One region of the Lysinibacillus sp. RS10 genome, then DNA from elsewhere that is predicted to be linked to it. Evidence: riboswitches for the same ligand, from Rfam matches in the RefSeq annotation. Region 1 holds a riboswitch; the other holds the start of a gene.
What was found. A riboswitch is a leader RNA that binds a small molecule or an ion and turns the genes downstream of it on or off. The one in region 1 is predicted to bind thiamine pyrophosphate.

Region 1 (7,637 bases):
TAAGCACAAGAACCAGAAGGACAGACAATATATTCAGCATTATCAAATGCTGTTATCATGTTTTTCATTGCTTCCTTTGCTTCTTTAACATAGCCGGAGTTGTAGGCAGGTTGCCCGCAGCAAATTTGCCCTTTTGGAAATATGACTTCACAGCCAAGATGTTCTAGAAGTTCTACAGTTGCTTTGCCCACATTTGTTTGAAACATATCTACTAAACATGTTGCGAAAAGTGAGACTTTCATGTTTGTTCATCTCCTACTGTTTAATTAATATTTACGAATAAATTAAGATCGCAGCAATTAATGCAGGAATTGCCGCCACAAGAGGCCCAATTACTGAAACGAAAAATATATGTTTGTAGGCATCTTTATGTGTTAAACCTATAACTGCCAGTACAGTAATAACGGCACCATTGTGTGGTAATGAATCTAAACTACCGGAGGCAATTGTCGCAATGCGATGAAGTGCCTCTGGATTAATACCTAGATCTAAATAAGTTTGAGCCAGTGTTTCCATCGCAATTCCAAGTCCACCAGAGGCAGTACCGGTAATCCCTGCAAGTGCCGCAATAGCGACATAAAGAGAAATTAAAGGACTTCCTGGTATGTTGGCCAGCATTTCTGTTATTACCCCAAAACCAGCTGTCGCTGCAATAACGGTGCCGTAACCAACATCAGCGCTTGTATTGACGATAGGTAAAACGGTATTTGTTGCTCCTACATTAATTGCTTGTAATTTGTTGTCTATGTATTTCCAAAAGATAATGATGGAAACAAGTACTGTAAGCATTAATGTGTAGAGAATATCTACTTTAAAGACGTTTAATGTAACAATTAAGAAGATTGGTGGCAAAATACTTAAGATAAAAGGTGGTAATTTTCTCTCGCTTGCCTCAAAAGCTTTTGAATCCTGTTTTTCTGGATTTTTCATATTTTCATAAGTTTCACCACGCGCCTCAGATTTAGACAATTGACGTTTTAAATAGAAGCAATTAAAAAGAATAATAGTAATCGTAGCAACAATCCCAACAACCGGTGCTGCAGTAGCTGTTGTACCTAAATATTTCGTTGGGATAATGTTTTGTACAGATGGTGAACCAGGAAGCATAGTCATCGTAAAGGTTGCCATGCCAAAGAAAAATGCTCCTGTAAATAGATGCCAAGGTATATTCATAGCTTTAAATAATGGCTTAGCAATTGGTAAAATAGCGAAAATAACAACGTATGTATTAATGCCACCTAATGTTAAAAAAGCACAAATGATGACGACTGCCATTAGCGCGTTAAATTTACTATGACGTCCCATAATATTTAAAAGTTTTTCTGCTATTGCACGAGCAGCGCCACTATCATCCATAAATTTACCGAAAATTGCGGCAAATAAGAAGATGAGGTAGTAATTTTTCATAAAGTTTATGAACCCGCTCATATAGTTGTCCTGTAGTGAATCTAAAATAGGCATTTGATTTAAAATGATGACGATTAAACTGGCAATTGGCGCAATAATAATGATACTGAAACCACGTAGTGCTAGAAAAATTAATAAAGCCAGTGAAGCAATAATCGTAAACAAACTCCACATTTCCATTCCTGTTAAGCCCCCCTTGCTTAATACAAATATTCTGAAAATTCAACAAGTATGGTTTAGTATAACAATGAATACTAATAAAATACTATGTAAAAACAGACAAAGATAAGAACTACACTTTGTCTGTTTTGGCCAACTTTGCGTTCTGTAAGTAGGAAAGCATATAGATTGCGAGATTTAATTCAAACATAGTTTTCCCGTTTTGTTCATCAATTTCTATCAATGAAAAAATTGTCTGAAGTCTATATTTGATGGTGTTTAGGTGTACAAAGCATGCCTCGGCTGTTTGTTTGCGATTCTGATTATTCTCGAAAAATACCTTTAATGTATATAACAAATCAGTTTTATGCTGTTTGTCATATTTGATAATGGGTCCAAGTTTCATCTCTACATATTCTGCCATTTCCTGTGGGTCGTTATTTAAGAAAAGGGTGTAAGGTCCAAGCTTATCGTAGGATAAAATGAACGGTGCTTGTTCGAGTGTTTGTAAATAGTCTATGCACTTTTTTGAGTCCCGGTAAGAACTGGAGATATTTTCAATTGAGTCGAAGTGTCTCCCAAGGCCAACCATAAACGAAAGTGAATTGTACTTTTTAGAATCCTGATCGAGGAGCTTGAAGAAATGTTGAATGCTTTCTTTAAATTGTTCAACTGGTTCTCTTAGATTGTTCATAAATAAAAAATGGTAGTGCGAATCATGTTCTGAGATGAAAACTGGTAAGGAAAATAAACGTGTTAAACGATAGAGCAGCTTACTAAATTGTTGCTGCTTTTTTTTAGTTTGAGCAACACCATACTTACTTCCTTCAAGCTGTAGAGTAGCACATAAATAATGGGTAGCTTGTTGGGCTTCTTGGCGTTTATAAAAGGCATTAAAATTCAAGTTTAGTAGCTGTTGTAACAAATAACCATCATATTTAAAAGAAATTTCAAGCTCCTTTTCCTCCTCTGCTAATTGTAAGGCGAAAAGAGCACTTGCCTGTTCTACTGCGAATAAATCTAGAGGATCCATCTGTAAATGGTGATCCATAACAATCAACAGTATTCCTATAACACCCCGCTCTATATGGATGGGAAACAAATAGCTTACATACATTTCATGGTTGATGGGTATATGTACTTGATGTCGCACGCACTGCTGAACAACTGTATGAAGATGCTCTGATTCTTGCTCTTTTAAAATTTCGGTTGCAAGCTTTGCTGTTGAAGAAGATGCGACAAGTAAATCGTAAAAATCAGTGATAATAGCTACAGACTGTCCTAGTAAGGAAGCGAGTGTATCAATCATTTCGTTTAGTCGGCCTCGTGTTAAAGAGACACGTGTTAAAGCATTATAAATACGTTTAGAACGCTCATTTTGAGTAAATAATTTTGCGTTTTCGATGGCAATCGAGGACTGATTTGCAAATGCTTGTAGCATTGTTAAATCACTATTCTCAAACTGTGTATCTCCTGAAAAGTTAACAATCGTTAACACGCCTATACATGAATTACTTTTATCAAGAAGCGGAGCACAAACAGCACTTTTCGGGTAAGTAAAATCACCGACTGCTTTTGTATAGTTTTCTTCATACTGTGGAAATAAATCGGCCATGTTTTCAGTTACATCATCGCTAGAGTGGAATCTAAATGCCTTTTTTTGAGAGAATACTTTTCCAGTCATCCCTTCATTTGAGGCAAGGTGAATTTTCTTCAAGTAAGCTAGATCATAACCAATAGCATGCTTAGCAATTAAACGATTTGTTTCTGTATTTAACATAAACAGCACACCTGCATCAGCACCTTTAATCACATGGAGTACTTCACTAATAAGTTTTTCTAACACTTGGTCTATATCGAGTGTTGAGGTTAGGACCTGCGCAGCGTTAACCAAGCTCATTAATTGTTTTTCGGTATTTATCATAAACAGCTCCTCATGTGTATTGCTAAATTTTATTTTACAGTGCCATATAGAAGATAGCGAACTGTTAATTAGCGAAAAATAAAGAATCTGCTGAAAAAAGTAAGCAGATTCTTGTTATTAACCCTATTTATAGATGTTTTTGGAGTGATTAGTCGTTGCTTTCTTTGTAGCGATTACTTTTTTTACAATCGGGATCACGATAGGTGCTAATTTTACGGCGGTTTTAACAACTTTAGATACTTTCATAAAAATAACAGCTCCTTTGACTATTAGTACTACCCGTTAAATACCGTAATGAAACTTATCGAATAACGCGAACGGCTTGAACAATATTCCAAATGACGATTCCTAGAGTGATGAGTAAGTAAATTGCCATTGAAGCAAACCAGATGATAAGAAACGTAGTGCTGTCTGAGTTCGAGTCAAAATTGTTCAATGATAAGGTTGAGAAAACAAAGACGGCAAAGAAGATAATTCCAAACACGAATGGAATTAAATGTGATATAAGTGCTCGGATAGAGTTTTTCTTTACGGAGTCATCTTTTGAAACAAAGTACACTACTAATGGCACAATAACAGGTGCGAAAAAAATACTGAGATAACTAAAGGCAGATAAAGTTTTTTGGTTCTCCATAGTTGTACCTCCTTTTTATATATTTACGCATGAAAAGCGGCAAAGTTTCAAAAAAAAAGTTGGAAGAGGTTGTAATCATCACCATGTTTTCGTACAATGAGGTTGTTCGAATAATTTAGATGTAACGACCACAAGGGGAGCTGATGATGTCAGCTGAGACTGGGCACGTAATGCCTTGACTCTTTGAACCTGTAAGTTAACGCTTGCGTAGGGATGTGGATAGAAACTGACACTTTTACGATGTGAGGCTCTGTCCTGACATCGTTTTTCTTTATTCAGCCGAAAGCGTGCCGAATGAAGATGAAAGCTATTGATGTCAGATAGGGACATATCAGCGCATTTCTATTCCTTCTCTTGTATCCTACATCGGAACAAAGGAGAGAATAATATGGACAATAAACGATTATTAATGCTTGTGGAAATTGCGATATTCGCAGCGATTGGCCTTGTGCTCGATCAAGTTTCCTTTAAAGTATGGGCACAAGGTGGCTCTGTTAGCCTAGTGATGGTGCCAATTATTTTAATAGCATTCCGTTGGGGCCTTATTCCAGGGCTAACAACGGGCTTACTAATTGGTGTTATGCAGACAATGTTTGGTGCTACAATTGTACATTGGCTTCAAGGATTACTCGATTATGGTGTTGCCTTCACAGTAGTTGGTTTAGCGGCTGTTGTTCGCCAACCAGTGCTTGAAGCTGCTAAAAATTTAAACAAAACAAAAATGGCGCTTTATATTATTTTAGGAACTGTATTCGCAGGGTTTTTACGTTATGCTGCACATACAACTGCTGGCGCTGTGTTTTTCTCAGAGTATGCTGGCGATCAAAATGCATGGATTTATTCAATCATCTATAATGGTACATATATGCTGCCAGCAACGGTTTTAACAGCAATTGTCGGAGTCCTGTTATTTACAGCAGCTCCTCAATTAATGCAACGAAAATCATAATTATTATGCCCTTCACATGAGTGGAGGGTTTTTTTTGCCAGTTAGGGATGACATTTGTTGAAAAGTATACAATGTATATAAGTTGATCTTCGTTCCGACTGAACGCCCCTAGGAAAGCGCCCAGTCGGAACGGAAATCAACCACACGTTAAGATGATGAGCCTGTTTTTTAGCACTTTACAATTTAAGATGGCATATAATAATTAAAGCGTTTAGCGTTTTTTGTATAAAAAGTTATGTTATATTAATGAATAGATATTAGATGAAAGGGACGTTAAAAATGATCGTAAAAACGCAAGAAGAGATTGAAGCCTTTAAAAAAATCGGCCGTATTTGTGCTGAAATTCGTGAAGCAATGAAGGCAGCTACAAAACCAGGTGTAACAACACTTGAACTAGATGAAATTGCAGGCCATATGTTTGCTGAGGCAGGAGCAATTTCTGGACCTAAAGGGGAATATGATTTCCCAGGATACACATGTATTAGTGTGAATGAGGAAGTAGCACATGGTATTCCAGGTAAACGTGTGATTGAAGAGGGAGATATCGTAAACATTGATGTATCTGGTTCATTAAATGGCTACTTTGCAGATACGGGCATTTCATTTGTAGTTGGTGAAGGCTGTGAAGATAAAGAAAAACTGTGTCGTGTAGCTAAAAGTGCTTTTGATCGTGCAATGACAAAAGTAAAAGCTGGTTCAAAACTAAACCAAATCGGAAAAGCTGTTGAACGTGAAGCATATGCCAATGATTTAACAGTGATTATGAACCTAACAGGTCACGGTTTAGGTCGTTCGTTACACGATGAGCCAAATCATATTTTAAACTATTATGATGCATGGGATTCTACAATTATGAAAGAGGGTATGGTGCTTGCAGTCGAGCCCTTCATCTCAGCTAAAGCGGAGCATATTGTCGAAGCTGGTGATGGCTGGACATTCGTTACGCCAGACAAATCATTAGTTGCCCAAATTGAGCATTCCATTATCGTTACAAAGGATAAACCAATCATCTTAACAACATTAGATGAAGAATAATATACTTAGTTATGTAAAGACTAAAAATCCTGCAAACCAATTTATTTTTGGTAGGCAGGATTTTTTTTAATAAATAATATACCGACAAGTAGCACGCCACATAAAAATAAGGCTGCCGTTGTCACAAGTAGCTCATCCAAACCATTATGTAATGCGACTCCAACATAGGACCAGATAAATACACTTGGATACATAATATCAAAATGGTGGAATCGAATATGTAGCGCTATTGCGACTCCGATTGTCAGTAAAATAACTGCCCAAAGTGGATTACTAAGGCCAAAACCGTTCCATTGATAAGATGTTAGCGTAAAGCTTACGTTAGTCATTAGTATAAATGTAACCCATGCCAAGTAAATCGAGAAGGGTATACGACCTGAAGGTGAGTTATCGCTGAGAGGATACGTATTGTACAACAAAAATAAATACAGTACTAAAATAAACATACTAGCGATTGTCACGATAAATAGTTCGTGATGCCAAACAACAATTGTTAACGCCTGCATGATACATATGCTACTAAAGAGAACAGTCTGTTTAATAGTTGTCTTTTTAATATTCATGACTAACCAATAACCAAGTAACATGTAAATCACAATCCAAATCACATAACTAGCATTAAAAGGTGCAAATATTACAGGAAAACGATTTGAGATTTCTAACGAAGATTGACCGTTTATTTTCATGAAATAGGATGTAAAGGTTAGGATAAGTGAGACAATAAAAGTTACTGTCATCAAAATAAATCGAGGCATGTTTTCCTCTCCCTTCGTGTTAAATTGTATAGGGAAAAGACAAATAAGTATAGGACTGTGAGATAATAATTTCATTATAACGGAAAATTCCAACAATGTATCGTGTTATTTCGATCAATTTTGCCTCGGCATAATTGCGTCCGGAATCGGCTTTGTGCTTAGGCCTGCAGATGTTTTTTGTGCGAAAGCAAAGTGCTAACGTAGCGGCAGCAACAGATGTTTTTTGTGCGAAAGCGAAGTGCTAACGTAGCGGCAGCAACAGATGATTTTTGTGCGAAAGCGAAGTGCTAACGTAGCGGCAGCAACAGATGATTTTTGTGCGAAAGCGTAGTGCTAACGTAGCGGCAGCAACAGATGTTTTTTGCGCGAAAGCGAAGCGACAGCAACGTGTCTTTGTCTGTGCGAAAGCGAAGCGGCAGCGGCAACACAGCACCGATGCAGGTCAGTTAGCCGTTATCGCATGGATGCGATGATTTTAGGCTAACATCCCCTAAGAATTCCTTTCCGATTCCGTGACATCTGCCGGGGGCTTTGGGCCAACATGATGTTGGTCACTCAGTCGTTGCCACAGGACGTGGCGTTCTTAGACTGAGTTCTTCTATTTCAGCGGATGTTTGTACACTCGCTGAAATAAGTTAAAATCATCTACAATTTACCATTTGCATAGGCATGCATATATTTCTTTAGTACAATAAGGGTATTCAACTGTAAGGAGTGAAGTTTTAATGACCCAAAATTTAAATAATCTAGATCTATCAATTGAACTAGATAAAA
Region 2 (7,637 bases), 1.7 Mb from region 1:
AATAATTAATGATAGTAATAAAATATTACTATCATTTTTAAATACTATTATATATGTTGGAGGAGTTAACATGACCAATATTATGAATTCTTTTGGTTTTCTAAGTTTTAAGTTAGCGGAGGCTCTAGAGGAAAATCTCGAGACATATATTAGCGAAAAATATCAAATGAAATCCAGAGAAGTTGGAATAATGATTCTTGTAAAAGAAAAAAAACTTAGCCAAATTCAAATAGGGCAGATTTTAAAAATAGATAAAAACAGTGTCCGCTTTTTTATCGATGATCTAGAAGAAAGACAATATGTTTATAGAGAGAAAAATCAAGAAAATAGAAGAGAGAATCTAATATGCCTTACAGAACAGGGAGAAAATGTGGCAGAAGAATTATTGAAGATCCTTTCAATTTCTGAGAATGATGTTTTAGATGTACTTTCATTGGAAGAACAAGAGCAATTGAAAAGCATATTGAAAAAAGTATATGAAAATCGTTCGCCAAAATAAAAGGAGGTGGAAGCTATGTCACTATATCCTACGACTGAAAGAGACCCGAAATATTGGATTGGCGTGGTATCTCTTAATCATGTGCAAAAGGGGGTTGAGGGAGGATTCGGCCAGTTGTGTCATGGTAAAGAAAGACCTTTGAAACGAATGAAAAAAGGAGACTGGATTATATATTATTCTCCTAAAAACAGTTTAGATGGTAATGAACCTGTAAGAGCCTTTACCGCAATTGGAAGAATAAAGGATGAGCGAATATATGAGTTCCAAATGACAGAAAATTTTATTCCTTTTAGAAGAGATATAGACTTTTATAAAGATGCAAAGTCTGTACCGATAAAAAGGATCTTAGATTATTTAGAATTTGTAGAAGATAAATCGAAATATGGTTATAAATTCAGATTTGGTCATTTTGAAATAAGCAAAAAAGACTTTCTATTAATTGCTCATGAAATGGGATTGCCGTTAAAGTATGGGTGAATTTAGTTGGATTAAAACGTTACTTTCTTAATTAATTGCCATTAAGGAAGTAACGTTTTTAAATTGCCATAAATATTATTTAAGCAGAGTGTTAAGGTTAGTTACAAATATAGTCTTACGCAAATTGCTAGCTACGACAAGGCCTAAGATAGCACCAATCGTACTTGATGTTAGAAAGGCTGGCATAAAAAATAATGCTGCCACAGATGTCCCCATTAATAAATGAGCGTAGGGCACTGCAATGAGTGAGGCAATAATTCCTGTCCCGAATATTTCACCGACACCAGCTAGCCACATCTTGCCGCTGTATTTATAGGCAAGAGCTGCACACAAAGCACCAATGACGCTGCCAGGTATGGCTAATAATGAACCTGTGCCTGCTAGAATACGAATAATGGCTGTGACAAAGGCGACCATAACGGTTGGCACTGGTCCAAGAATGATAGCGCCAATGACATTAATGGCATGCTGTACAGGATAGGCACGCGCAATTCCAGTTGGTATTGAAACGAAGGTAGAACCTGCTACGGCAATTGCTACTAATAAGGCCATGATTGTTAATTTTCGGATTGACATAATTTCTACTCCTTTGAAATATGAATTTAATTGTTAATACCGGTAAATTTGAAGTTCCGCCGGTAAAACCGAGAACATCGCCGCTAAAACCGCGAGTTGCGCCGGTAATCAAGAGAACATCGCCGCTAAAACGGTGAGTTCCGCCGGTAAAACCGAGAACATCGCCGCTAAAACCGCGAGTTGAGCCGGTAACCAAGAGAACATCGCCGCTAAAACGGTGAGTTCCGCCGGTAACCAAGAGAACATCGCCGCTAAAACTGTGAATTCCGCCGGTAAAACCGAGAACATCGCCGCTAAAACCGCGAGATGCGCCGGTAACCAAGAGAACATCGCCGCTAAAACCGCGAGATGCGCCGGTAACCAAGAGAACATCGCCGCTAAAACCGCGAGATGCGCCGGTAACCAAGAGAACATCGCCGCTAAAACCGCGAGTTGAGCCGGTAACCAAGAGAACATCGCTGCTAAAACTGTGAATTCCGCCGGTAACCAAGAGAACATCGCCGCTAAAACCGCGAGTTGCGCCGGTAATCAAGAGAATGGCGCCGTTAAAACCGCGAGTTGCGCCGGTAACCAAGAGAACATCGCCGCTAAAACTGTGAATTCCGCCGGTAACCAAGAGAACATCGCCGCTAAAACCGCGAGTTGCGCCGGTAACCTTGGAAATAATGTTGCTAGATTGGCGAGCATTCTTAAGGTAAACTTACAAAAAAAAGCCGCTTCCTAAAAACAATAGGAAGCGGCCTTGCATTTACATATTAAAAAGCAAGTGTCGCCACTTCCCTCCGCTAGTGTGAACTAGATCAGGTTCAAAGGGTCCGTATATGATCATATACGTCTCAGCCTTTTAAAGACTCCCCTAGTGGTAATAAAAAAATTTAATTCTATCTTTTCACATAATAATGTAGCATACTACCAAAAATAGTCAATAGCTTTTCTGCCTATTTTGTATCAGGATGCAACAGGTGTGGTGCTTTTTTCATCGTCCAAATAAGGGCAAGGAAGAAGCAGGCCATTAAAATAATAGCTCCGAAAATATAAGGACTGTTCATATTCCAATCGAATAATATACCTGCTAATGCAGGACCAATCATATTACCAAGGCTCATATATGCATTGTTCAGACCAGCCGCAAAGCCTTGTTCCGTCTCAGCAAGCTTCGAAATCAATGTGTTGACAGCTGGACGAATCAATGTCGTAGCTGTAGAGAAGATTGTCGTTACAACTAAAATAAGCGCAAAGCCAGACACAAATAAAATTAAGAAAATTGATACGGCTGCAATAAATAAATTAACTAACACTACTTTCATTTCGCCGAAGCGATTAAACAGTGGTGTAATAACAAACATTTGTACAACAACACCAAAAGCACCACCTACAACTAAGATAATAGCGATATCTGTAGGTGTGTAATTGAACTTTTCTGTAACAAATAACGATAATGTTGTTTGGAAGTTAGCAATTCCGAATGAGAATACAAGCATGATAACGAGCATTACAAAGTAAGGCATTTGAACTGAACGAACCATTTGCTTTGCAAGGTTGTCTTGCTTCTGCATTTTTTGCGCTGTATTTGGTTTCTTGGAAGGTAATAAAAACAACGATAAAATAGCTGCTAAGATCGCTGCAACTCCAGCAGTATAGAATGGGAAATGTAAACTAACTTTTGATAGGAATCCACCGATACCTGGTCCAATCATAAAGCCTAGAGACATTGATGCACCTAGCATGCCCATTCCTTTACCACGTTCTTCATACGTTGTAACATCTGCCACAAAAGCCATGATAGGTGGGGCAACAAATGCAGAGCCAACGCCACCTAAAAAGCGTGCCAAGAAGAGCATCCACACATCTGTAGAAAGCCCGAAACCAATTTGGGCAAGTCCTGTAACTATAAGACCGAAAATAATGAGATTTTTCCGTCCATATTGATCCGAAAGATTCCCAGCAATTGGAGAAAATACGAATTGAGCCAAGGCGAACGTTGCAATCAACATGCCAAGAATTTGTCCGGCGGCACCAAATAGTTTTAAATACTCAGGCATAACAGGAATAATAATTCCAATACTCCCCATTGCGATAAACATATTAAACATTAAAATATACAAAGCCGCCTTATTGGACTTCTGCTGGGTCATCGAATACCCCCTTCTTTAATCAAATATACTACAGTCTACCACAAGGCTTGTACCTTTGCTATTGACTAGAAGTCTGAAATAAGGGAATTGGCTACTGATCACCCTCACTGCTTTAGCCTTGGGAGGTATTTGTAGCTTCCTGAACGTTCACAGTCAACTGACTGCCAAGCCTTGAAGCAAACACTGATGGGGGAATAGCGAACTTTTCGGCAAGACTGTCGGGCATTTATTTTCATCTAAACTAGCAAAAAGCTGTTCTCGACGTTCGTAACGTGAGAACAGCTTTAACTTCTTTCAGCAGGAGTCGCCTACTTTTATAGGTGGTGGTATGAATAAGGGTTTAAGTTACTTTTCAGCGGGTGTCTAAACATCTGTCCCTGTCGCTACGCTTTCGGAACAGAAAACATTTGTAACTGCCGTTTCACTTTCGTTACAGAAAACATTTGCTGAAATAAGTTAAGCCTCCGGCGGATGTCACGGAATCGAGTTCACAAAGGATTTTAGGCTAACTGACCTGCATCGGTAAAAACGCCACGTCCTGTGGCATTACCGAAATGACCGACATTGTGTCGGCCCTCGTGCAGGCCTAAGCACAAAGCCGATTCCTGACGCAATTATGCCGAGGCATAATTGATAGAGGTTATCGAATACTCATTTTAAATTCTAAAAACAGCTCATTATATTTGCCTAAGTAATCAGGGCCTAAGTTTTTATAAACTTCTAATGTTTTACGTTGTTCTTCAGAAGGATAGAAACGCTCATCAGATACAACTTTCGGATCCATTAATTTCATTGCTGCAATATTTGGAGTAGAGTAGCCTACGAAATCAGCATTTTTAGCGCCTGTTTCGGCTTTCAGCATAAAGTTAATGAAGGCATGTGCACCATCAATATTTTTTGACGTTTTCGGAATGACCATATTATCAAACCATAAGTTCGAACCTTCCTTTGGTACAGCAAAGTCTAGCTCTTCATTTTCTGACAACATGTCGGCTGCTTGCCCAGACCAAGTGAGTGCCACAGCTGCTTCATTATTAATCATTAGCGGAGTAATTTCATCCCCGATAATGGCTTTGACATTTGGTGCTAACGTAATGAGTTTATCAGTAGCTTCACGTAGCTCATGGTCATTTAAAGTATTAAGTGAATAACCAAGATTGTTTAAGCCCATACCGATTACCTCACGTGCGCCGTCTACTAAAAAGACTTTACGTTTTAACGAAGGATCCCATAAGTCATCCCAAGATGAGAAATCCAGATTGCCAACAAGCTTAGGATTATAGACAACGCCAACTGTGCCCCAGAAATATGGTACGGAATATGTGTTATCTTCATCAAATGGTAAGTCTAAAAAATAAGGATCGATATTTTTTATATTCGGGATTTTTGTTTTATCTAAAGGAATAAGTAAGTTTTCTTCCTTCATTTTTTCAATCATATATTCAGAAGGTATTGCAATATCGTAAGCCGTACCACCTTGTTTAATTTTTGTCATCATCGCTTCATTGGAATCAAACGTCTCGTAAATGACATGAATACCTGTTTCTTTTTCAAATTGCTTTAGCAAATCAGGATCAATATATTCTCCCCAGTTAAAGATCGTTAATGTATTTTTTCCACTTTTTCCACCACCAGCACTCAAGGCATCGGCAGCGTAAAATAAAAGGGCGGAAACGACAAGTATAGCGATAGTAGCTTGAATTAATTGCTTCATTGTTGGCCCCCTGTTCTTTTACTAGCGCGGCTTGTGATGAAATAATAGCCAATTACGACGATCACTGTAACAAAGAATACTAAACCAGAAAGTGCATTAATAGTTAAGGAAATGCCGGCGCGAGCCATAGAGTAAATTTCAACAGATAATGTGCTGAAGCCGTTACCTGTCACGAAAAACGTTACCGCGAAATCATCTAGAGAATACGTTAAGGCAAGGAAGAACCCTGCAAAAATACCAGGCTTAATATACGGTAAAATAACACGCATCATGACATCTTTTTTCGTCGCCCCTAAATCTAATGCAGCGTCGATTAATGATTTATTCATTTCTAACAGTTTAGGTAAGACCATCAATACAACAATTGGAACACTAAATGCTACATGTGCTAATAACACAGAAGCAAAGCCTAGTTTAACTCCAATCATTGTAAATAAAATTAAAAAGCTTGCACCAATAATAACATCTGGGCTAACAATTAACACATTGTTTAAAGAAAGTAATGTATTACGCATGCTTGAATTTTTAACAGTGACAATGCCAATGGCTCCTAGCGTCCCAATAATTGTAGAAATCAATGCCGAAAGTAATGCCACGATTACTGTATTAATTAGAATAACGAGTAGACGAGAATCCTCAAAGACAGCTTTATAATGTTCTAACGTAAAGGACTCAAAATTATTCATTGATCCGCCACTATTGAATGAATAAAAGATTAAATAGAAGATAGGTGCATACAAGACGATAAAAACAATCGCTAAATACACTTTTGCTGATGCTGATAGTTTTTTCATCGTACGCGACCTCCTTTATCCTTTTGCCCCGTAATTAACATAATAATTACCATGAATAAAATTAAGAAAACGGCAATTGTTGAACCCATTCCCCAGTTTTGGGTAACAAGGAATTGTTGTTCAATAGCTGTACCAAGTGTAATGACACGGTTTCCTGCAATTAAACGAGTAATCATGAAGAGTGATAATGCAGGGATAAATACAACTTGAATACCTGATTTTACACCGTCCATTGTTAGAGGCAACACAACGCGACGGAATGTAGTAAAGGCAGATGCTCCTAAATCACGTGCCGCGTAGACAAGAGTTGGATTTAAACGATCTAATGAGTTGAAAATCGGTAAAATCATAAATGGAATAAAAATATAAACGGATACAAACACAAAACTAATGTCAGTAAATAACATTTGCTTCGGATCAAAACCAAACACTTCGATAAATGCATTGATCGGGCCGTACAAGCCGAAAATCCCGATAAAAGCGTATGTTTTTAACAAAAGATTAATCCAAGAAGGAATAATAATTAGTAAAAGCCAAAGCTGCTTATGTTTTGTTTTAGTTAAAAAATAGGCTGTTGGATACGAAATAAGTAATGTAAAGAACGTAATTAAAAATGCATACCAGAATGAGCTTAATGTCATTTTTAAATAAACAGAAGTAAAGAACGCTTTATAGTTATTGAGCGTGAAATTGCCATGTATATCTAGTAGGGAATAGTAAACAACAAGTGCAATCGGGGCGATAACAAACAATGCAATCCATAAAACATATGGAAATAAAGCTGATTTAGATGTCTTAGTTTGCATCTTCGTCGTCTCCATACGCTTCTAAACGTTTATCGAACTCTTCTTCTGTCTCATTTAAACGCATAACATGAATGGCTTCTGGATCAAAGTCTAAGCCAATTTCTGTCCCTACTTCCGCTTTTTTCAATGAATGCACGAGCCACTCATTTCCTTCTTTGTCGTACGTGGATAATTCATAATGCACCCCACGGAACAATTGAGTATCAACTTTTACAACAAGTTTGCCTTTTTCGATTGTTGTCATTTCTAAATCCTCTGGGCGAATGACAATATCAATTTTTTCGTTTGGCTTCATCCCTTGGTCGACACATTCAAAAACTTTACCGGCAAATTCTACTTTAAAATCTTCAATCATGACGCCAGGAACAATATTTGATTCTCCAATAAAATCAGCAACGAAGCGGTTAATTGGCTCATCATAAATATCTACTGGTGTACCTGATTGTTGAATTTCACCTTCGCTTAAGACAAATATTTCATCACTCATGGCAAGCGCCTCTTCTTGGTCATGTGTAACAAACACAAATGTTTTCCCAAGTCGTTGCTGTAATTCTCGTAGCTCATACTGCATTTCTGTACGTAGCTTTAAATCTAATGCAGAAAGAGGCTCATCTAGTAAAATTACTTCAGGATCAT

Region 2: linked by a shared signal. The riboswitch ahead of ACB089_RS20200 (hypothetical protein) and the one ahead of thiT (energy-coupled thiamine transporter ThiT) in region 1 are both predicted to bind thiamine pyrophosphate.

Annotation. Positions count from the first base shown of each region.
Region 1 is NZ_CP167122.1:544,360-551,996, forward strand. It holds gene ACB089_RS02765 ((Fe-S)-binding protein) at 1-242, opposite strand, end outside; gene ACB089_RS02770 (GntP family permease) at 274-1,587, opposite strand; gene ACB089_RS02775 (helix-turn-helix domain-containing protein) at 1,700-3,490, opposite strand; gene ACB089_RS02780 (DUF4870 domain-containing protein) at 3,792-4,124, opposite strand; TPP riboswitch at 4,248-4,355, shown strand; gene thiT (energy-coupled thiamine transporter ThiT) at 4,513-5,073, shown strand; gene map (type I methionyl aminopeptidase) at 5,353-6,108, shown strand; gene ACB089_RS02795 (hypothetical protein) at 6,150-6,863, opposite strand; gene ACB089_RS02800 (hypothetical protein) at 7,172-7,336, shown strand; gene ACB089_RS02805 (polyphosphate kinase 2 family protein) at 7,589-7,637, shown strand, end outside.
Region 2 is NZ_CP167122.1:3,970,345-3,977,981, reverse strand. It holds gene ACB089_RS20215 (MarR family winged helix-turn-helix transcriptional regulator) at 71-499, shown strand; gene ACB089_RS20210 (EVE domain-containing protein) at 515-976, shown strand; gene thiW (energy coupling factor transporter S component ThiW) at 1,052-1,552, opposite strand; gene ACB089_RS20200 (hypothetical protein) at 1,661-2,050, opposite strand; TPP riboswitch at 2,313-2,420, opposite strand; gene ACB089_RS20195 (MFS transporter) at 2,491-3,687, opposite strand; gene ACB089_RS20190 (PotD/PotF family extracellular solute-binding protein) at 4,328-5,401, opposite strand; gene ACB089_RS20185 (ABC transporter permease) at 5,398-6,195, opposite strand; gene ACB089_RS20180 (ABC transporter permease) at 6,192-7,001, opposite strand; gene ACB089_RS20175 (ABC transporter ATP-binding protein) at 6,991-7,637, opposite strand, start outside.